DNA from 3 places in the Nocardioides sp. Z30_9 genome. Region 1 is predicted to be linked to each of the others. Evidence: predicted binding sites of a transcription regulator. Region 1 holds the regulator's gene; each other region holds the start of a gene.

Evidence for each region. The regulator LexA, encoded in region 1, represses DNA repair genes until DNA is damaged. The targets are predictions, from matches to a motif close to TCGAACANNTGTTCGA.
Region 2: a site for LexA is predicted at 3,653-3,668, ahead of AC4BGB_RS16765 (HNH endonuclease signature motif containing protein). Genes of this name have one in related genera too.
Region 3: a site for LexA is predicted at 3,800-3,815, ahead of AC4BGB_RS15040 (HNH endonuclease signature motif containing protein). Genes of this name have one in related genera too.

The regions. Positions count from the first base shown of each region.
Region 1 is NZ_JBZAJF010000001.1:1,454,738-1,461,654, reverse strand. It holds gene AC4BGB_RS07100 (hypothetical protein) at 1-1,444, opposite strand, end outside; gene lexA (transcriptional repressor LexA) at 1,487-2,305, opposite strand; gene AC4BGB_RS07090 (LysM peptidoglycan-binding domain-containing protein) at 2,599-3,150, shown strand; gene AC4BGB_RS07085 (lysoplasmalogenase) at 3,544-4,233, opposite strand; gene AC4BGB_RS07080 (hypothetical protein) at 4,275-4,802, opposite strand; gene AC4BGB_RS07075 (DUF6318 family protein) at 5,107-5,664, opposite strand; gene AC4BGB_RS07070 (hypothetical protein) at 5,773-6,063, opposite strand; gene AC4BGB_RS07065 (hypothetical protein) at 6,149-6,463, opposite strand; gene nrdR (transcriptional regulator NrdR) at 6,862-6,917, shown strand, end outside.
Region 2 is NZ_JBZAJF010000002.1:1,247,453-1,254,369, forward strand. It holds gene AC4BGB_RS16755 (fatty acid synthase subunit beta domain-containing protein) at 1-1,383, opposite strand, end outside; gene AC4BGB_RS16760 (SDR family NAD(P)-dependent oxidoreductase) at 1,496-2,299, shown strand; gene AC4BGB_RS16765 (HNH endonuclease signature motif containing protein) at 2,296-3,621, opposite strand; gene AC4BGB_RS16770 (hypothetical protein) at 3,766-4,125, opposite strand; gene AC4BGB_RS16775 (FAD/NAD(P)-binding protein) at 4,174-6,840, opposite strand.
Region 3 is NZ_JBZAJF010000002.1:910,968-917,884, forward strand. It holds gene groL (chaperonin GroEL) at 1-405, shown strand, start outside; gene AC4BGB_RS15030 (SRPBCC family protein) at 530-1,039, shown strand; gene AC4BGB_RS15035 (MFS transporter) at 1,071-2,342, opposite strand; gene AC4BGB_RS15040 (HNH endonuclease signature motif containing protein) at 2,419-3,672, opposite strand; gene AC4BGB_RS15045 (DoxX family protein) at 3,875-4,258, opposite strand; gene sigJ (RNA polymerase sigma factor SigJ) at 4,370-5,305, shown strand; gene AC4BGB_RS15055 (hypothetical protein) at 5,302-5,652, shown strand; gene AC4BGB_RS15060 (DUF3253 domain-containing protein) at 5,709-5,993, opposite strand; gene AC4BGB_RS15065 (alpha-ketoglutarate-dependent dioxygenase AlkB) at 6,028-6,663, opposite strand; gene AC4BGB_RS15070 (YfcC family protein) at 6,719-6,917, opposite strand, start outside.

The DNA of each region.
Region 1 (6,917 bases):
CGGAGACGGGGGAGTTGCTGACCAGCACCCGGCCGTCGGCGTCGAGGAGGTCCAGCTTGAGGTCGAGCGCGGTCTGGGCGCCGATGCCGGTGACGGAGGCCCGCAGCTCGCTCACGCACGAGCGGGTGATCGCGAAGACATCGGTGTCGGTGCGGGTGCCGATCACCCCGGAGACGTCGTACGGCGTGCTGGCGGTGAGCGGCGTGGCGGTCTGGACGGTCCCGCCGTGGTCATCGGTGCGCAGCGGGAGTCCGTTGGACTGCATCACGGCGAAGTCGTTCTGGGTGTTGTTGGCCCTGGCGTACTCCCCGATGCTGAACTGGCTCACTGCCCGGTTCATCGAGGAACCCATCATCGGGCCCCACGCGCGGGTGCCGGCGTAGTAGTCGGTGGACGTGGTGCCGTCGTGCTGGAGTCCCAGGTTGTGCCCGGTCTCGTGGGTGGCCGCCTGCGCCACCGTCATCGGGTCGAAGCCCTTGTTGTAGGCGAAGACCCAGGCCGGCTGGTAGTCGGGGGTGGCCCTGATCAGGTTGAACGTGCCGAGGTAGGCCACTCCGAGGCAGCCGCCGCACACCGCCGCCCGGGGAGCCTCGGAGCTGGTCACCACGACGTGGGTGCCGTAGGTGGTGTCGCTCGCCGAGCTCCTGGTGATCGCGGCGACGCCGGGATCCTGCGTGGTGACGTCCACGTCGAACGGGGCATAGCTCTCCGCGACCTGGCGCCAGACCTCCTGGATGAACCCGTGCTCGGAGGCACTGAACGTGCTCGGTGAACCGTCGGTGTCGAAGCCGGTGTGGACGCCGTCGGGGATCGAGCCGCCCCTGGAGGTGTTCCAGCCGGTGCCCGTGACGGTGGCCCCGTCGAAGTCGAGGAAGATCTTGCGGGGGGCGTCCGGCCGGCTGTGCAGGGTGAAGGTCTCGCTCACGGCGTACGCCGCGGCCACGGTCGGGGCGGCGGCACCCGAGGTGGTGGTGACCTCGGCGGGGGCCTCCTCCTCGAAGTAGACCCGTCCCTCCGGGGTCAGCCAGACGGTGTCGTCCTCGACCAGCAGCTCCTCGAAGCCTGCCGGGGAGAGTCCGTTGCTGGCGGCCACGGCGGGGAGCCGGTCACCGAGCGCGCGTACGGCGGGGCGGCCCTGCATCCGCTCGGGCAGGACGCGGGGCTCAGGGTCGGCGGCAGGCTGGGTCCGGTTGTCCGCGAGCGACGCGCCGGGCTTGGAAGCGCTGCCCACGGCCTGTTCCTGGACAGCCGGGGTGGGACGCGCCCTGCCGGGATCGCCCGCGGGCGCCGAGGGGTCTTCGCCGGCTCCCGGGGCGAGCGGGACGGCTTGCGGGCCGGCGGAGGGCTCGCCTGAACGCCCGTCCTGTGCGAGGAGTGCGGGTACGGCGACCAGCAGCAGCGCGAGCACTGCGATGACGCACGCGCGCCAGGACCGTACGGACATTCGTGCAGTATGTCCGAAATAATGCTATTCCACCCAGTTGTCTCACATCCGGCGCAGGACGGTGGTCACCTTCCCCAGGATGGTGGCGTAGGTGCCGTCGATCGGGTCGTAGGCATCGTTGTGCGGGAGCAGCCAGACCTTGCCGTCGCGGCGCTGGAAGGTCTTCACCGTGGCCTCGCCGTCGAGAATGGCGGCCACGATCTCACCGTTCTCGGCGTCGGGCTGCTGGCGGATCACCACGTAGTCGCCGTGACAGATGGCGGCGTCGATCATCGAGTCGCCGGAGACCTCGAGCAGGAACAGGGTGCCGTCGCCGACGAGGCTCTTGGGTAGCGGGAAGATCTCCTCGACCTTCTCCTCGGCGAGGATCGGTCCACCGGCGGCGATCCGGCCGACCAGCGGCACCATCGTGGGCGTGGGTACGGCGTCGCCCAGGCCCGTCTGGTCGTAGCCCGCCTCGTCCGCCGAGGCGATCGCACGCCGCGCGGCCATCAGCTCGGGGATGAACACCTCGAGGGCGCGCGGGCGGTTGGGGTCGCGTTTGATGAAGCCCTTGCCCTCCAGGACGCGCAGCTGGTGGGCCACGCTGGAGGAGCTGGTGAGCCCGACGAGCTCGCCGATCTCGCGGATGCTCGGCGGGTAGCCGCGCTTCTCGATCGACTCGCGGAGCACGTTGAGGATGCGCTGCTGCCGGGGGGTCAGGCCGGTGCTGTCCGGAGCCGCGTCCGGAAGCTCGGTGACCTTGGCGCCGGCTCCCGCCTCGAGCGTGGCCGCGGTGGTCTTCGGCGTGGTCTTCTGGGCGGTCTTCTTCGCCCGGGGGAGCCGGGTGGGCTTCTGGGGGTCCTGATCGCGAGTCGCCATGGGGAGAACCTAGTCCAGCAACATGCGTCACTTCAAACACATGTTCGAAGGGCGTGTCGCGCCACTTGTCGGGCGAACCAGCCGAACATTTGTTCGACTGGGTGCTTGCTTCGTTCGAACACGTGCCCTAACGTCGTACACGTGTTCGATCGAACATACGCTCGATCAGCCCGGCAGGTCCACGGAAAACGAACTTGTCAGTGGCTGCCGATAGAAATCGATCAACACACAGCAGGGGTCGCCAACCGACCGCTCGGCCACCTGGGCCGGGCACTTCCCCGAAAGGTTGACCGATGAGCACTCTCAGCATTCACCGCCCGCAGGACGCCACCTCCGCCAACGAGGTCGACGCGCGTTTCGACGCCCTGGTCCGCGCCGCGGTCCCGACGCAGCGCGACCGCCGCGTCGAGGTCGACTTCGACCGGGTCTTCGATCTCGACTACGGGCAGCGCGCCCTCGAGGCAGTTCCGGCCCGTTCGGCCCCGGCGGCACGCCGCGTCCGCTCCTCGCGCCGGGTCGCCCCGGTTGCGCAGCCTGGTCCGGCCACCCCCCGACGGGTGCGGCTGACCCGCCGCGGCCGCGTCGTCGCGGTGCTCACCTTCCTCGGCCTCGCGCTCGCCCTGATGACCGCCTTCGGCGGCTGGGCCGCCGCGGGCCTCTCCGGAGGCACCCCCGAGCCGGTCCGGGTGATCGAGGTCGCCCCCGGCGACACTCTCTACGACATCGCAGCGGACCTCGCCCAGCCCGGCGAGATCCGCACGATGGTGCACCGGATCAAGGAGCTCAACTCGCTCCCCGGTGGTCAGATCGCCGAGGGCCAGAAGCTCGCGGTCCCGCGCGGCTGACCTTGGCACCAGACGTGCCGACGACCTCTTCGACCCGGGTCGCCGGCACGGGGGACCCGCGGGGTGGGCCGACACGCTCGACCCACCCCGCCCCCATCCCCACCAAGGTGGTCGAGCAGCGAGCGAAGCGAGCGGCCAGTCGAGACCACTCACGCGACAGGCAAGCCTCAGCCGCCACAAGGTGGTCGAGCAGCGAACGAAGTGAGCGGTCAGTCGAGACCACTCACGTGACAGGCAAGCCTCAGCCGCCCACAAGCTGGTCGAGCAGCGAACGAAGTGAGCGGCTAGTCGAGACCACTCAGGGCGAGGCACGCGCTCAATGCGACCCACAAGGTGGTCGAGCAGCGAACGAAGTGAGCGGTCAGTCGAGACCACTCCAGGCGAGCAGCACGCTCAGGCCCGCGCAGCACCCTCACTGAGCAGGAACTGCCCCGCCGTGTACGTCGCCATCACAGCCGTCTCCAACGCCTCCGGCGGATCAGTGAGTACAAACTCCCTCAGCCCGAGCAGGGTGTCGGAGAGCAGGAACAGCCCCGCACCGGCAGCGGTCATCCGGCGAGCCGTCGGCGAGATGCCGCCATCGAGCATCGTCGCCGCGGCCGCCATTGCGGACAGCAGGGTCGAGTACCCGAGCACCGGGCCACCCAGCTCGCGCTGCCGGCGTCCCGCGAGCACCGCGATCGCAGGTCCGGTGACCGCCCACGTCCCGACGACAGCGCGGGCCCCTGGACCCGCCGTGAGCGTCCTGGCTCCACCGTGACGCAGGAAACCGGTCAGGTAGGCCACGTGTCCCACACCGAAGGACCCGGCGCCGGCCAGGAAGGCTCGCGTACCGGGTCGGAGGAGGGCGACGTCGCCGCCCCAGCCGGCCGCCTGGGCGACGAGGGTCGTCGTGCGCAGGGGGGATGTGCGGGCGCGGGGATCGGTGGCGAGCGATCCCGCGAGCACGGGCATCAGTAGTGGCTTGGTCACCAGACGGACGCGGTGCGCCCACCTGTCCGGGCGGCCCGAGAGCCAGGTGTCGGCAGCTGCCAGGCCGGCGTAGGCGAGCTTGAGTCTGGTGGAGGTTCTCGGCGTTCGCACCGGGGGAACCTAGTGCACGGACAGGCCTCTCAGGAACCTGATCAGTGCCCACGCCCGCTCAGCGCCGGACTCGCCTCCGCGACCCGCAGGGCAGTGGCCGGGCCGGAGGTGGTCACGGTGCCGTTGACCGGCCGCAGTGAGCCGCCGTTGAGGGAGTACTCCGCGCTCCAGGTCACCACCACCCGGTGCGCGACCGTGCGGTGCGCGTCGGCATAGCGGTGCACGATCTCCTTGGCCGGGTACGGCGCTCCCGGGGTCGTGGTCACCGCCGTCGTCCCGTCGCCGTGCACCCACTCGAACCGGCTGGGCGCGATCTCGAGACGGACGGACTGTCCGAGCAAGGTGACCTGGCGGGTCAGCGGCTCGGCCCGCGTGAAGAAGATCGTGTCGAAGTTGATCAGCGTCTTGTCCGCCGGCTGGCTCTGCGAGCGAAGCGACGGCAGCGGGACCCGCCGGAACGCCGCCAGGATCATCGCCTCGGTCACCTGCGGGGGAGCAGCGGCCTCCACAGCAGGTGGCCCGTCGCCGGAGCACACCAGTGCCAATGGCCTCGCAGGAGGTGGCGTCAACTGCCAGAGCCGATAGATCTGCTCGCCAGGAGGGCATGTGTTCGCCGGGCAAAGATTCTCGTCATTGTCACCGGATCTTGAGCACGGGCTACGCCACTCAAAGGTCGAGCGATTCGCAGACGGCCCTCCTCGTGCCGGCGATTCGCCACGCGGCTGCGCGTCGCCAGGGGTGACACAGTCAAACGACGCGTTGAGCGCGTCTTGTGAAGCCACCACGGATGCCCCGCAAGCGCGAGCGTGTACTTGCGTCGGGGAGATGACGTGGAAAGTCGCCAAGAGAAGTGCTGCGCAGAGTCGCTGCACGTTAGCCCGCCAAGGTCATCTGCGTGACGAGCCAACCCTCTGGACTGCGAGCGAGCAGCATCGTCAACAACTGTTTGCCGCCGGGGAAGCGCTGAACGTTCGCGCCAGCCTTCGGAATTAGAACCTGCGGTGACTGGACGATGGCTAGGTCCACGTACTTACGGGTCAGCGGTTGGTCCGGCACCACTTCGACTGCGGTCACGCGCCATCCAGAGCTTTTAATCGACCCGCCACCGCTATAGATCGCCTTGATGCGCGCGGAAAGTCGTCGGCAGCTGTTGCACTTATCGCTAGCCATACTGTCGAGACCTGCGCGGTCACCCGTCGCTGTGGCGAAGTTGATGACATTCACATAGTGACGCGCGAACGCTTCAACGGCCTGATCGTCCTTCGCCTTCGCCGCCTCCGGCAAAACCGGCGCGCTCGGGCTCGCCGAGGGCGACGTACTCTTCGTCGGCTTCGGCGCCGGGGCTGGCTCGGGGTTGCCGCCTCCGCACCCACTCACGAGGAGCGCGAGCACCGTCGCCGTGGCAGCGAGTCGGGGCGCCAGGGTGCGCATTGGCCACTCACCGCCCAGGATTGCTCGCGCCTGCAGTCCTCGGCAGTCAACTACTGCCGGGACGCGGTGGCTAGACCGAATCCGTGCCTGTGGACAAGGCGCGATCGGTCAGCTGTAGCGGTGGTTCTTCTCCGAATGACCGGCGTCGCGGGTGCAGGAGCGGCCGTTCATCGACTTGTGCCCGCAGCGCTCGGCCTCGGGTTCGGCTGCCGCGTCGACTGCAGCCGACTTGCTCTTCGCCTTGCTCGGCGTCGCCTTGGTGGGGGAGACCTTCGCGCGGGGGGCGACGGGCGCCCCTCCTGCGGCAGCGGCAGCTGCCTCACGGCGGGTGGGTCCGCTGGCGCTGTCGCGGGCGTACCTGGCCTCACGCATGGCCCTGAGGGCGTCGACTTTGCTCACCGGCTGAGCCTACGACGCGACGGTGACAGACCCGTGGCGGCAGGGCCGATGCGTGACAGGGAGCACGGCCACGGTGCCACGCGCGCTAGCGACCGGCTCGTCGACGCCCACCCTTGGGGCGCGCGGGGACGGGGCGCCCCTGCGCCGCGGCGAGGAGTCGGGTGCCGAGCAGCAGGGCTGCGAACAGGCACGTCGCGGCACCGATCGTGGTGATGCCCAGGAGGACCCAGGCGACCGATTGGCCGGCACGGGCCTCGCCGCCGAAGTCGATCGCGGCGTACACCAGCACGCCCCACGCGACGAGCGTGGCCGTGACCGCCAGGGCGAGCCCGAGCACACGCAGGCCCGGTGGACGAGGTGCCTCGTCCCCCGATGTCAGCGTCCCTTCCTGTGTGCCCATAGGCCTCATCTTCACCCAGAACGACGATCCACAGGGAGTGCTGATCCACAGCACGGCCGTACGCCGCAAAACGGACGGACGAACGGGTGGGTACAGACCACCCGAAATGACTATTTCGATCCGGCCCTCCGTGCTCTGACCTGCGACAACGCGAACAGCCCGGCATCGGCCCGGATTCGTTTCCCCGATGGTGTTGCACCCCTCGGGCCGCAGGCGTACGGTTACCACTACATCTAGTAGTTACACCGTTGTAGTTATCCACATCTAGTCGCACAGGACAGATGGGGTTTCCCACAGAAACCCGGGTTATCCACCGCGGAATCCACAGGAGAACACACAGGTTGGACCTGTGTGGAGCCCTGACAAGTGGCACGAGAACCCCCTGAGAGGAGCCCCGGATGCACTGTCCCTTCTGTCGCAACTCAGACACCCGGGTGCTCGACTCACGGGTCGC
Region 2 (6,917 bases), on a different contig from region 1:
GCCGAGCCGGGCGAGGTTGGCCTTGAAGATCTCCTCGGTGACCTGCCCGCCGCCGGCGAGCTCTGCCCAGTGGCCGGCGTTGGCGGCGGCCGCCACGATCTCGGGGTCGACGGTCGTCGGGGTCATCCCGGCGAGCAGGATCGGCGACTTCCCGGTGAGGCGGGTGAACTTGGTGTCCACGACGGGGGACCCGTCGCCGCGGTCGATCAGCCTGGGTGCGTACGCCGACCAGTCGGCCGCCTCGGGCACGGTCGCGCCCGGCGTGAACAGCTGGTCGCGCCCGGCGGCCGTGGCGGCCGGGAGCACGGTGACGCCGCGCCCGCGCAGCGAGCGGGCGGTCATCTTGGCGGAGAGGTCGGCGGGACCGAGGTCGACGACCCAACGGGTCTCCGGGCCCACGGCGTCGGTGAGCTCGCGCGGCCAGTCGACGGTCTCCACGCAGATCGCGCGGGCAAGGTGCTCGGTGAGGCCGGCGTCGAGGCCGCAGGCCTGGGCCCAGTCGCGTGCCATCGCGACGGCGGGAGCGAGGGCGGGGTGGTGGAAGCCGAGGGCCACCCGGATCGGCTCGAGGGTCGGGGCGAACGCCCGGCCGCCACGGGTCTTGGCGTCGATCTGTGCCGCCTCCGCGGCGGCGCGCTTCTCGACGGCGGTGCGCACGCGGCGCAGCGCGTCGATGGTGCCGCTGACCACGACGCGACGGGGCCCGTTGACCGCGGCGACGATGGCGGCGTCGCCGTTCTCGGAGACGCCGGCGACGAGGTCGCGGACCTGGTCGAGGTCGGCGCCGCTGATCGCGAGCATGGGGGAGTCCTCGCCGTGCGGGACCAGGCCGACCCGGCGGCCGACGATCGCCGCCGCGGCACCGATCAGGCGCGCGATCGCCATCAGGTCGACGTCGCTGTCGCGGTCGCCCTCACGACGGCCGGCGAGCGCCGCGACGCCGAAGATGCCCTGCGAGTGCCCGACGCTCGCGACGGGCGCGACCCTGGTCAGGTCGAAGCCCTCCCCGGCGAGGAGGTCGAGGGTGGCGAGCTGGGTCAGCAGCACCCCGGGCATGCCGAGGGCAGGGTTGACGGTGTCCGCGGTCGCGGGCGTGACCTCCTGCGCGAGCCAGGTGTGCGGGGTGAACGGGCGCGGGAGGGCGGCGGCGACTTCGCCGGCCACCGGCGCGATCCGGGCGGCGGACTCCTCGACCAGGGTGCTCACCCGGGAGGTGTCGGCGTGCTCCTCGACGAGCTCGGCCAGGGTCGCGAACCAGTCGGTGCCCTGTCCGCCGAAGGTGATCGCGAACTCCTCGCCCTCGATCAGGCGGTCGGCCAGGGTGCGGCCCCGCTCGGGTGTGGCGTGGTCCTGGGTCAGCGTGGTGGGGGGGAGCTGGGTCATGTGAGGAGTCAATCATGTTTCCCGCCTGAACTTGAAGTCCTCCTCACGTTTTTCATGAGATTTTCCTCGACTTTTCTTCTACCCGTCAGTAGGGCGGTCCTAGGCTGCCGGAATGGTCCTGCCTTCCCCGAAATCCGCCCATGTCGCCGTGATCACCGGAGCCTCCAGTGGGATCGGCGCCGAGATCGCCCGGGAGCTCTCCAGGCGCGGCCACGAGCTGGTCCTGGTGGCCCGGTCGGCCGAGCGGCTGCAGGCCCTGGCCGACGAGCTGCCCACCACCGCGCACGTCGTACCCGCTGACCTCGCCGACCGTGCCGACCGGGCCGGACTGCTCCCCGAGCTGGACTCGCGCGGTCTGACCCCCCAGGTGCTGGTCAACAACGCGGGGTTCTCCACCCTGGGCCCGGTGCACCGCAGCGACCCGGAGGCGGAGCTGCGGATGATCGAGGTCGACGTCGCCGCGGTCGCCGACCTGTGTTCCCGGTTCCTGCCCGCCATGGTCGAGCGGGGTAGCGGGGCGGTGCTCAACGTGGCCTCGACCGCCGCCTTCCAGCCGCTTCCCGGGCAGGCGGGGTACGGCGCCGGCAAGGCCTTCGTGCTCTCCTACACCCGCAGCCTGCACGCCGAGCTGCGCGGCACCGGCGTCACGGCCAGCGTGCTGTGCCCCGGACCGGTCGAGACCGGGTTCGGGGAGGCGGCCGGCTTCGCCGAGGGGGAGGCCGAGGGTGCCCTGCCCGCGATCATGTGGGTGCCGGCGACCCAGGTGGCCAAGACCGCCGTCGAGGGGCTGGACCGCGGTACCCTGGTGATCATCCCCGGCCTCGCCAACCAGGTCGGCGCCGCCTTCTCCACGGTCGCCCCGAAGAGGCTCCTCGCCTCGGTGCTCGCCAGGGTCCACCCGGGGCTGCGCGACTAGCTGGGTGAAGCGCCGGGTGGCCGCCGCGACACAGGCCGGACGACGTACTGGTGGCCGGTGGGCGCGGTCCAGGCATAGCTGCCGTCGTCGAGGCGCTTGTAGTCCCATGGGGTGAACGTCTTGAGCCGGTGGTGGCTCCGGCACAACGGGGCGAGGTTGCCGGGATGTGTCTGGCCCGGTGGTCCACAGTCGTCCATCGACAGGTAGGCGGTGATGTGGTCGAGGTCGCAGCGCCTGCTGTCGCGGCGGCAGCCGGGGAAGACGCAGTGGGCGTCGCGCAGGACGCAGAGCTCGCGCATGGCCGCGGGTGGGTCGTGTGCGTCGACCGGCCGGGCGGCAGGGTCGGCGTTCCCGGCGTCGAGGTCGATGACGGGCCGCAGGACGACCTTGCCGCCCGCGTCGGCGTGCCGGGCGAGCCATTCCTCGAGGAGGCGGGTGGTGGCGGCGCCGTAGTGCTCGATCGTGCACGCTCCGGTGCCGATCAGGTCGGCTGGAGTGAGGTGCACGTAGAGGTCCAGGTTGTCGGTCCCACCCTGTGAGGGCGCGGCGTCACGTCCGGAGAGCAGGTCGAGGGCGTACTGCGGATCGGCGAGGATCCCGACGGCCCGTGCTCGCCGGACGTCGAGGGGGTCGGTGTCGCCAAGGCCCTCGAGCTCGCCGGCGATGCGGCTCAGGGTCTGGTCGAACAGCAGTGCGTCGGGGGTGTCGAGAGTCATCGCCACGTCGGTGGTGCCGGGGGAGGTGCGGCCGGTGCGCTGGAGGTGCACCCCGCGGGCCTGGCGGCGGTGTTGCTCTTCGTCGGCGGCGCGGTCGGGGTCGAAGTAGAGCCGCGCCTCGTTGACCAGCTGCTCGGCGTCGACGAGGTGGACCTTCGCCGGGGTCGAGGCGATCAGCCGGTCCGCGAACGCGACCGCCTCCTCGGAGAGGTCGTGGGTGTGCCGGGAGATCTGGCGGGCGAGCCAGGCCGGGACCCGCCCGGCGACGACGTGCTCCCAGAGTCGCGGCAGCCGGTAGGCGAGCTCGAGGGCGTCGGCGAGGAGCTGCCTGGCGGCGTCCAGGGTGATGTGCAGGGCGGCGCCCAGGCCGGCGACGGCGAGCTCGGAGACCAGCGGCGCACCGGGTCCGGCGAGGGTGCAGATCCGCTCACCGTCCGCGGGGACCTGCCCCCAGTGCGCGGGCCACTCGTCGTCGGGACAGGGGTGCAGCAGGGCCCAGTCGACGGTCCGCTGCAGCTCGCGGATCTCGGCGGCCTGCTTGTCGGCACGAGCCTGGCGGACGGCGTCGAGCACCTCGGGAGCGGAGAGGGTCGAGGTGCTGTCCATGAATCAACTCTAGGCGTGAGCACCGACACAATCGAGCACCTGTTCGAGGTTGTGGAGAACTATCTCGCGGCTCCTGTCGGAAGTCACGAAACGACGCCCTGGCCATGCGTCCCCACCCGAGACCCACGCCAGCGAGCGCGCGAATCAGCCCGCGAACTCCCCGGCGCGAACCAGCGCGGCGAGCTCAGCGATGCGGGCGGTCGGGACCTCCAAGCCGGTCCCCGGCTCCTTGTGGACGACCTTGACGGATCCGGTCGGACCCCACCGGTCGCCCTCGACCCGGACCACGCCGACCTTCCAGGGCTGCCGCTCCTGCCACCGCTCGATGAGCCTGCCGAAGACCAGGTACAGCGGCACCAGGACCAGCAGCTCCTCCCGGCTGCTGGGGCCACCGGTGAACGTCTCGCCGCGACGCACAGCCCGCACGTAGTAGAAGAAGTTGCCGACGTGCAGTGGCACGTCGTGGTCGTTCAGGGCGAACGGCAGCTGGTCGTCGTCGGGCACGCCACCATCGTGGGGCAGGTGGTGCCCCCCTGTCCCGAACCCGGAGAACTAGCCCCGGGTCCTCGTGACGTCGGTCGCGAGGGCGGTACGGCGGCGCACGTCCAGGGGTGACGGGCGACGGCTCAGGCGCCGGTCCAGCACCGCTGCCGCCCGCTCGGCCTGGCCGGAGGCCACGAGGGCGTGGATCAGCGTGTCCTCCAGGACGTCGCGCTGGGCCGCACTCCCGCCGAGCGCCTCGGCGCGGGGGAGGACCGCCTCGAGATGCACGACCGCGGAGCCGTGGTCGCCCTCGACCATCGCCTGCAGTGCGCGGCACACGGGGGCGACGACCTCACGGAAGGTGGCGTCGGCGTGCGCGAGCGAGGTGGTCCGCAGGGCGGCCAGGCCGACCTGGTCCCGAGCGGAGGCGAGGCTGAGCGCGGAGTGCAGCGCGGCGAACGCGGTCGGAGGGCTGATCAGCCAGCCGTCCGGAGCGGCCTCGCACACCGCGGCGCCGGGCAGCAAGCCCTGCCACGAGTCGGTGACCTGGCAGCGCCACAGCAGCGAGCCGCTGTCGACCAGGGCCCGGGAGCCGGTGACCTGGGGCGGGGAGAGCTCGCGCTCGTAGCGACGGCGCACTGCCTCCAGGTCGCCCTGCGCCAGCTCGTGTAGTGCTGCGTGCCAGGAGAAGTGCGAGCGGTGGTTGGCCTCGGGCCCGCGGGTGCGGATCCACTCGTCGAGCCAGGCCAGTCCCTCGGTGTGCCGGCCGGTCTCGTAGAACACGTGGGCCTGCGCGTGCGCGGCGTGGCCGGAGGCCGGCTCCACCGACAGGGCGTACGACGCCAGCGCCTCCGCCTCGGCCCATCGCTCCTGGTCCTGGCGCACGAACGCGAGCTGCCCGGCGTACCACCAGTCGTCGCCGTAGCTGCGCCCGAGACCCTCCACGAGCGCGGCCGTCTGGGGACCCGAGGTGAGGCCGCCGAACGCGACCGTCGGGACCACGACGCTCACCGCGAGGGCGTCGCGGGGGAAGAGCCGGATGTGCCGCAGCAGTGCGGCGGCGCCGGTGGGCTCGTCGGAGCGCAGCCGCACGGTGACGGCGTCGAGGAAGCTGACCTCGCGGTCGTCGAGGTCACGGTCGGCCGCGGCGACGTGGGCGGCCCGCAGCGAGGCGCGCCAGGAGCCGGTCGCGCCCCACTCGTGACCCAGCAACGCCAGGGCCGCGTGGGCGTGGGCGAAGCCCGGGTCCAGCGCCACGGCGGCCTCCAGGCCCGCTTCGACGCCGTCCTGGAGGCGGAGCAGCCGCCCGAGCGCGTCGTTGTACGCCTCGGCCGCCGCGCCTTCGGTCGTGAGCGTGAGCCCGTAGGTGTCGACGGGCCGCCGGCTGGTCTCGCCCTGCAGTGCACGCACGACCGCACGGGCGACCTCGTAGGCCTGCTCGCGGATCTCGGGCATCGCCGTGGTCTCCCACAGGTTGCCGCGGCGCAGGGTGCCCAGGGCGTGAAACGGCACGCTGGGAGGAAGCACACCGAGGATGCGGCCGTCGTCGGCGGTGTCGATGCCCAGGCCCGAGGGCCCGGGCCGGACGAGGCCGTCGCGGGCCAGGGTGACCAGCAGCGGGTCCTTGGCGACCGTGCCGACCGGACCGGTGCAGTTGACGACCCCGGCGACCTCGAGCCGCTGGCCGTCGCTGAGGGTCACCTCGACCCCGGACTTCGTGGGGCGGGCGTCGGTCACGGTTCCGGCGTGCCGGACCAGGCGCCCGGACGCGGCGATCGCACCGAGCCGGCCGGCGGTCACGGGGGGCATCCGGTGCCGGCGTACGTCCCACTCGCGGGCGTCGCGCGCGGTGAAGGTGCGCTTGTCCTCCTCGTCGAGCCCCTGCCACAGCTGGGCGGTGACCGGTCGCAGGCCGTCGAGGGCCGCGCGCCAGTCGCCGGTCTCCTCCACGGTGCGCTCCACGTGGTCGCGGACCACCTCGCGCAGCTCGGCGAGCGAGCCGATCCGGGTGATCCCGGGAGGCGGGGGCACCGCCGGGGTGGTCGGCATCCGGTGCACGGCCGGCAGCCGGTCGCGGCGCGAGACGGTGTGCAGCGTGCGCCCCGGCGCATCGGCGGCGATGGCGACGTCGACCATGGTCAGCCCGGTCCCGACCAGCAGCAGGTCGCCCTCGGGCAGTTCCTGGGTCCACGGGTCATCGGCCAGCAGCTCGCTGTCGCGCAGCTGCGCGGGTGCCCAGTCGGTGCCCGGGGTGGCGCCGGTGGCGAGCACGACGGCGCGCGCGACGACCGACTGGCCTGAGGCCAGCCGGACCACGAACGCGTTGCCGCGGCGGTCCAGCCCGGTCACGGAGTCGGTACGCCGGTCCAGGCGGGCGTTGCCGGGGTACTCCGCCGCCGTGCTCAGCAGGCCGGCCACGTAGTCGCCGTACACCCGGCGCGGGACGAAGTCCTGCGGCTGGGCGCCGGGGTCGTGGTGGTTGCGCACCCAGCGGAAGAAGTGCTCGGGGTCGCGCGGGAACGCGCTCATCCCGCTGGCGGGGACGTTGAGCAGGTGCCGGTCGTCGCCGGTGGAGTACGCCGCCCCGCGACCCGTCGTGGGGGAGGGGTCCACCAGGACGACCTGGTAGCGCTGCGACAGGCTGGTGAGGAGGTGGGAGGCGGTCAGGGTGCCGGCAGCACCGGCCCCGACCACCACCACGCAGCAGTCGCCTTCGCCCCGCGCAGCTTCGTGCATGTGCACCACCCGTAAAGTCTAGTAATCTGGTGCATTAACTTACCAAACAATTCGTCCGGGGCCACCATCCACGCCCG
Region 3 (6,917 bases), on a different contig from region 1:
GTCGCCGGTGGCGGCGTGGCCCTGGTGCAGGCTGGCGTCAACGCGTTCGAGAAGCTCGAGCTCGTGGGCGACGAGGCCACCGGTGCCAACATCGTCAAGGTCGCGCTCGCGGCTCCGCTCAAGCAGATCGCGATCAACGCCGGTCTCGAGGGTGGCGTCGTGGCGGAGAAGGTCGCCGGTCTTCCGGTCGGCCACGGCCTGAACGCCGCGACCGGGGAGTACGGCGACATGCTCGCTGCCGGCATCCCCGACCCCGCCAAGGTGACGCGTTCGGCGCTGCTCAACGCAGCCTCGATCGCCGCGCTGTTCCTCACCACCGAGGCAGTCATCGCCGACAAGCCGGAGAAGGCGCCCGCCATGGGTGGCGGCGACCCGACCGGCGGCATGGGCGGCATGGACTTCTGAGCCAACCCGCTCAGGAACCACCGCTTCACAGGCATCACCCGGAAGGGCCCTCGCTTCGGCGGGGGCCCTTTCGGGTATGTCCGGGCGTACACAGGCAGGGCACACCCCACCACCGAGGAGATCCATGGGCCGCGAGATGCAGGTCAGCGACAGCATCGTCATCGAGATCGACGCGCACACGATCTACGACCAGGTGGCCGACCCCACCCAGATGGCCCGGTGGAGCCCGGAGAACACCGGCGCGACCACCACGAGCGCCGGTCGCACGCTGCGCGTCGGTGAGGTCTTCGACGGGTCGAACAAGCGTGGTCGTGCGCGGTGGAGCACCGAGTGCGTGGTGATCGCCGCGGAGCCCGGGCAGCGGTTCGCCTTCGACGTGCGCAAGATCGGGCCGCGCAAGCCGCTGCTCGCCGGGCGGATCGCGTCGTGGGAGTACACCTTCGAGCCGGTCGCCGACGGCACCCGCGTCACCGAGACCTGGACCGACCTGCGCGACCGGTGGCCCGACTGGGCCGCGGCGATCTTCGACAAGGCCGCGACCGGTGGCCGGCTCTTCTCGCAGTTCCAGCGGGGCAACATCGCGCGCACGCTGGCCGCGATGAAGGCGGACCTCGAGGGCGACCCCGTCGGCTGAGCGGTTGGACCTCGCGGGTGAGCGGGGTCGCCTAGCGGGCCTGGTGCTGCCGCTCCGCGCGGCCAGCGGGGTGGGTGAGCAGCGCCGCGCAGCCGGCAGCGAGCACCAGCACACCGGCGACCGCGTCGACGAGTAGCGCCGCACCGGGGGAGACCGAGTCCACGAGCATGCCCGCGATCGCAGCACCGGCTGCGATCCCCATGATGTTCGCCGTCCCGAGCATGGTCATCATCGTGGTGCCCCACCCTTCGGGAGCCGAGCGCTCGGCGAGGGCGTAGGAGCTGACCAGGGCCGGTGCCAGGGCAACGCCGAGCAGCAGGCAGGAAGCGGCGAGCAGGGCAGGATGCTCCGAGACCGAGCTCGCCAGGCCGCCGAGAGCGACCAGGGCGCCGGCGCAGGCGATCCTGGCCTCGAGCCGGAACACCTGGGGCAGCCGGGTGGTGAGCAGTCCCGCGATCCCGGCGCCGACCCCCATGGCGGCGTACACGGGACCGGTGAGCTCGTCGGTGCCCGCAGCCGCCATCCGCGCCGCGACGCCGGTCTGGGTCGCGCCGAAGACCAGTCCGACGCCGGCCATCGCGACCAGGAGGCTGCCGACGTGGGCGAGGGGAAGTGCCCCACGCTCGCGGTGACCGGTGGAGCGGCCGGCACCGTGGCCGGGCAGCGCGGTGTGGTGCAGCGCGAATCCGGTCTGGGTCACCACGGCCAGCACCAGGGCCAGCACCAGCCCGAGTGTGGGGGAGGCGAGGCCGGCGACGGTGCTCACCAGGACCGGTCCGACCACGAACCCGCACTCGTCGAGGGCGCCCTCCCAGGCCATCGCCGTGGAGGTGAACGAGCGACGGTCGGCGCGCGAGCGGCCCAGCGCGGCCCACCGGCTGCGGGCCATCGCGCCCGCCTGCGGGTTGGACATCCCGATCAGGGCGGCCAGCCCCATCGTCACCGGCAGCACGTCCCGGGGAGCGAGCAGCAGGAAGGCGCCCAGTGCGAGGACTTGCACCACCGTTGCCAGCACGCCGACGACCCGCTGCCCGAACCGGTCGGCGAAGACGCCGACGAAGGCGCCGCCCAGGCCCCCGCCCACACTGAGCGCAGCGACTGCGAGCCCGCCGGTGGCGAAGGATCCACTCCGGTCAGCTACGTAGAGCAGGATCCCGAGCGGAAGCATCGCCGTCGGCAGCCGGACCGCGGCGTCGAGCACCACGTAGTACGGCTCCACCTGGCGCAGCAGCGTGGGGAAGGAGGTGCGCGTCGGCGTGGCAGGACGGACGGCAGTGGTGACAGGGGTGACAGGGGTGGACATCGGTTTCTCCGGGTGCGCTCAACGACGTGCTCGCCACCCCACCACTGACGCGCTGTACCCCTGTGCAGCCGCCAGTTTACGACCCTCGTGTTCGCCTGCCGAATCGGATGTCGCCGTTGGGTAGTCGGCTGGCGTCGTAGCCGTCGTCGTGGGCGCGGTGGTGGTGCCAGTTGCACAGCAGCACTCCGTCCTTGAGGTCGGTGCGGCCACCGTGGGCCCACGCTCTGCCCCAGTGATGGGCCTCGCACCACGCGGCGGGGATGGTGCACCCTTCGGCGCGGCACTCACGGTCGCGGATGATCATCGCCTTGCGCTGTGCGGGCTTGAACAGCCGCGAGGACCGGCCGAGGTCGAGCACCTCGGAGTTCGTGCCGAGCACGGCGGGGACGATCTTGCCGGTGCAGGCCAGGCGCCGGACCTCCCCGGCGGTGAGCCGGTCGGTGGGTCCGAGCTCGCCGACGCCGAGGTCACGGCGCAGGTCCGCCAGCGGGATCGTGACGATCACCGTGGTGGCGTCGCCACCGTGGACCGGCAGCCGCTTCGGGTCGACCGCCTCCAGCAGCGCGCAGAACGCCTGACCCCGGCGTACGTCGGCCGGGACCCGGGCCCCCTCGCCCACGCCGACCTGGCGAGGTGAGGTGAATGCCTCCAGGTAGGTGTGCAGCCGGGCGGCCACGCTGTCGGGAACGTGGATCGTGATCCGGGTGCTGCCGTCGCCCAGTCGGGTGGTCGCCAGCGAGGTGCGGCGCCAGGCGCGGGACTCCTCGGCGGCGAGCGCCTTGGCCTCCTGCTCCTCCGCAACCTCGGGTGCCACGTGGTCCAGGATCCGCCGGCCCAGTAGTCGGAGCTCACGGGGACCGAAGTGCGCCGCCTGCGCCACCAGATGCGCCTCCGCGGCGGCCATGATCTCGGCACCGAGCTCGACCGCCGGCAGGACGTCGAGAGCGTGGGTGATCACCAGGGCCTGGGCCACGTTCACCTCACCGCCCCCCAGGGCGGTTCCCAGGTGCTGCCAGCGGCGGTCCAGGGCCAGGCCCAGTGCCAGGTCACGCCGATTGGTCCCGGCATCTGAACGCGTGTGGTGGGTGACCAGCGCGGCCGCGTCCCGGGCGCCCTCGGCCACTGCGAGGTCGTCGGAGGCGGCCAGCACCCGCATCCGCAGGGAAGCGAGCTGTGCCTCCACCCGGGTCAGCTGCACCAGCGCGGCCCGCTTGTCCGCCGGGGCCATGAACTCCACCGCCACACCCGCGGTGTCCTTCAAGGACGCCTCCACGGCGTCCGCGCACGCCAGCACCGGATGCAGCGCGGGCCGATCGAACGTCGAGCTCATCTGAGCACCTCCCGCACCGACTCGTGACCATGACTGACTGGTCTCACACGTCGATGCAGCACGCCCGTGAGCAGGCGAACCTCCGCTACGGGAGAGTCCGGGCCGATCCCTCAGCATCACTATTGAATCGAACCTGTGTTCGATAATACCGGCGACTGCCGACCTCGTCAATAGGGAGGATTCAACTGGCTCTCGAATCGGGTCAGTCGACGAAGGCGCAGGGACCCAGTCGGCCGTAGGCCACGACGCCCGCGGACGCCAGCAGCATCGCGTTCACGATGATCGGCTGCACCTCGTGCCGGCGCGCATGGGTGAATGCGGCGCCGACCATCAGGAGCACCAGACCGATGGCGGCCGTTGGGACGAGGAATGTCGCGACACCGACGATGCCGGGAACTACGAGGCCGACCGCGGCGAGGACTTCGAGAAGGCCGATGACCTTGATCGCGCCGGGGCTGAAGCCCTCGAGCGCCGCCCCGGCGCTGGAGGCGACCAGCTTGTCCTTGGGTTGCACGAGCTTGGCTGCGCCGCTGGCGCAGAAGATGGCCGCCAACAGCCCGGCGATGATCCACAGAGTTGTGTGCATGTGTGTCCGACGGAGCCGGCCGTGCCGGTGTGAGGTCGGCTTGTGACCTCACACGACACCGGTCGGCTTCGTCGTAGGGGAATGACGCCGAACCGAGGGACACTTCGTCCCATGAGTGCCCGCCCCACCTCGTCCCTGGAGGGGGGCGATCCCGACCTGGCCGCCGTCATGGCCGAGCGCCGGCACCTGCGAAACCTCGCCTACCGCCTGTTGGGGTCGTTGGTCGAGGCCGAGGACGTTGTCCAGGAGACTTATGTCCGGTGGTACGCCATGCCTGAGGAGCAGCGAACGGCCGTCCGGGTCCCGGGTGCGTGGTTGACCACGGTCGCCGGGCGCATCTGTCTCGACCTGCTGGGATCGGCTCGCCTCCGACGCGAACGGTACGTCGGCGAGTGGGTGCCGGAGCCGCTGCCGGCGCGGACGATGTGGGCGGAGGGCGGCAGCACCCCCCTCGACCCGGTGGACCAGATCACTCTGGACGAGTCGGTCCACATGGCATTCCTGGTTCTGCTGGAGACCATGACCCCGGCCGAACGGGTTGCGTTCGTCCTGCACGATGTCTTCGGCTACCCGTTCCCGGAGATCGCGGAGATCGTCGGCCGCAGCCCTGCGGCCACCCGGCAACTGGCGTCCTCGGCCCGCCGTCGAATCGCCGGGTCGCCCCCACCAGTCACGTCCACGACTCAGCGCACGGCGGTCGTGCGCCGCTTCAAGCAGGCGTGGGAGGCCCGTGACATCGAAGCGTTGGTCGGTCTGCTCGACCCTGCGGCCGTCGCTGTCGGCGACGGTGGCGGGCGGGTCAGCGCGGAGCGGCGACCCGTGCGTGGCGCCTTGAGGATCGCGGAGTTCCTTGTCGGCCGTGCCACCGCGCTGGCCGGGGTGACGATGACGGAGAGCCTGGTCAACGGGCAGCCGGGTCTCATCGCCCGGGCGGGCGACGTCACCGTCGCAGTGATGGCCTTCGAGGTCGCCGAGGACCGCATCGTTCGCATGTGGTCGGTGCTCAACCCGGAGAAGCTGGTCGCCTGGACGAAGGAGGATGCGTGAGGAGGCGCACCACCCTGGTCGGTGGCCTGCTGGTGGGTGCCGTCGGGATCGCAGTCCTGTGGGCGGCCGGCGTCGAGTTCCCCGTGGCAATTCCGCCGGGGCTGGTGATCCTGCTGGCCGGCGCGGCTCTCGTCGCTGGCGTCCGGCGCCGGTGGTCCGACGGGGTCGGAGCCCTGCTGGGGCTGTTCGTGGTCGTCGGCTTCGTCCTCAGCGGCATCTATGGTGACGGCTTCGAGAACCTGCTGGGCGAGAACGGCGCAGCGATCGCGATCGGCCAGGTCGTGCAGCTGGTGGGCGTGGTGACCGCCGCTGTCAGTGGCATGCTGCTGGCATTCCGGGGTGACTGAGCGCCGCACTTTTGTGCTGCTCGCGACCTCGGCTCTGCTGGTGCTCTGGCACCATCTCACTGCCAGTCCCGCAGGACGCGGCGAATCCGGATCGGCCCCGTGGCCGTGGCCAAGTCGACCACCTCCCCGCCCTGGGTGATCTCCACCTTCCCCGCGCTCACCAGGCGAGCGGCCGCGTCGCGGGCAGGTTGCATCAGGTCCCGCCAGTCCGCTGCGGTCCCCACGGCACGCGCTGCGTCGGAAGGGCAGATCGTCGAGGTCGGGGCGCGCTGGTCCAGCAGCTGCAGGATCGTGCGCTCGAGCTCGCGATCGGTCGCGGATCCGGGAAATTCCGTGCTCACGCCGCCCAGTCTGCCCCCAGGGCCAGCCGTGAGCTCAGAACACGTTGCGCGGACGGAACTGCACGCTGATCCGCGGGCCCACCGGGCGGGAGGTCTTCGGTACGGCGTGCTCCCAGGTGCGCTGGCAGGATCCGCCCATCACGATCAGGTCGCCGTGACCGAGGGCGTGGGTCACCTCGGTGTGACCGCCGCGCGGCCGCAGCTGGAGCTTGCGCGGTGAGCCGAAGGACACGATGGCGACCATGGTGTCCTGCGAGCGGCCTCGGCCGATGTTGTCGCCGTGCCAGGTGACGGAGTCGTGCCCGTCGCGGTAGTAGCAGCACCCCGCCGTGACGAACGGCTCGCCCAGCTCGGGCCCGTAGTGCTCGTTGAGCACCTCGCGCGCCTCGGTGAGCGCCGGGTGGGGGAGCGGGTCGCCGATGCCGTACTGGTGCAGCAGGCGGGGTACGTCGACCACGTTGTCGTACATCGCCCGACGCTCGGCGCGCCACGGGACCGTCTCCACCAGTCCGGCGAAGACCTCGTCGGCACCGCCGAACCATCCCGGGAGCACGTCCACCCAGGCTCCGCGGGACAGATGGGTCCGCTGCACCCGCCCTGCGAGCGGCCCGACGCCGAGGTGGACGTCTTCGGTGAGCTCGAGGAGGGAAGGTTGGAACTCCGTGGTCATCGACTCACTCTAGCAAGTCTTCGAACAGGTGTGCGAAGAAGTTTGTCTGGACGAATCAGGTGAGCGCGGCCCCGACGGCCACGAACGCCGTGCAGGCCACCAGCAGGATCAGCAGCAGGGGGGCCACGAACCGTACGTACTCGTCGTAGCGCACCTTGGCCAGCGCGAGTCCACCCATCACCACCGCAGACGTGGGCGTGACCAGGTTGACCACGCCGGAGGCGGACTGGAAGGCGGTGATCACCATGGCCCGC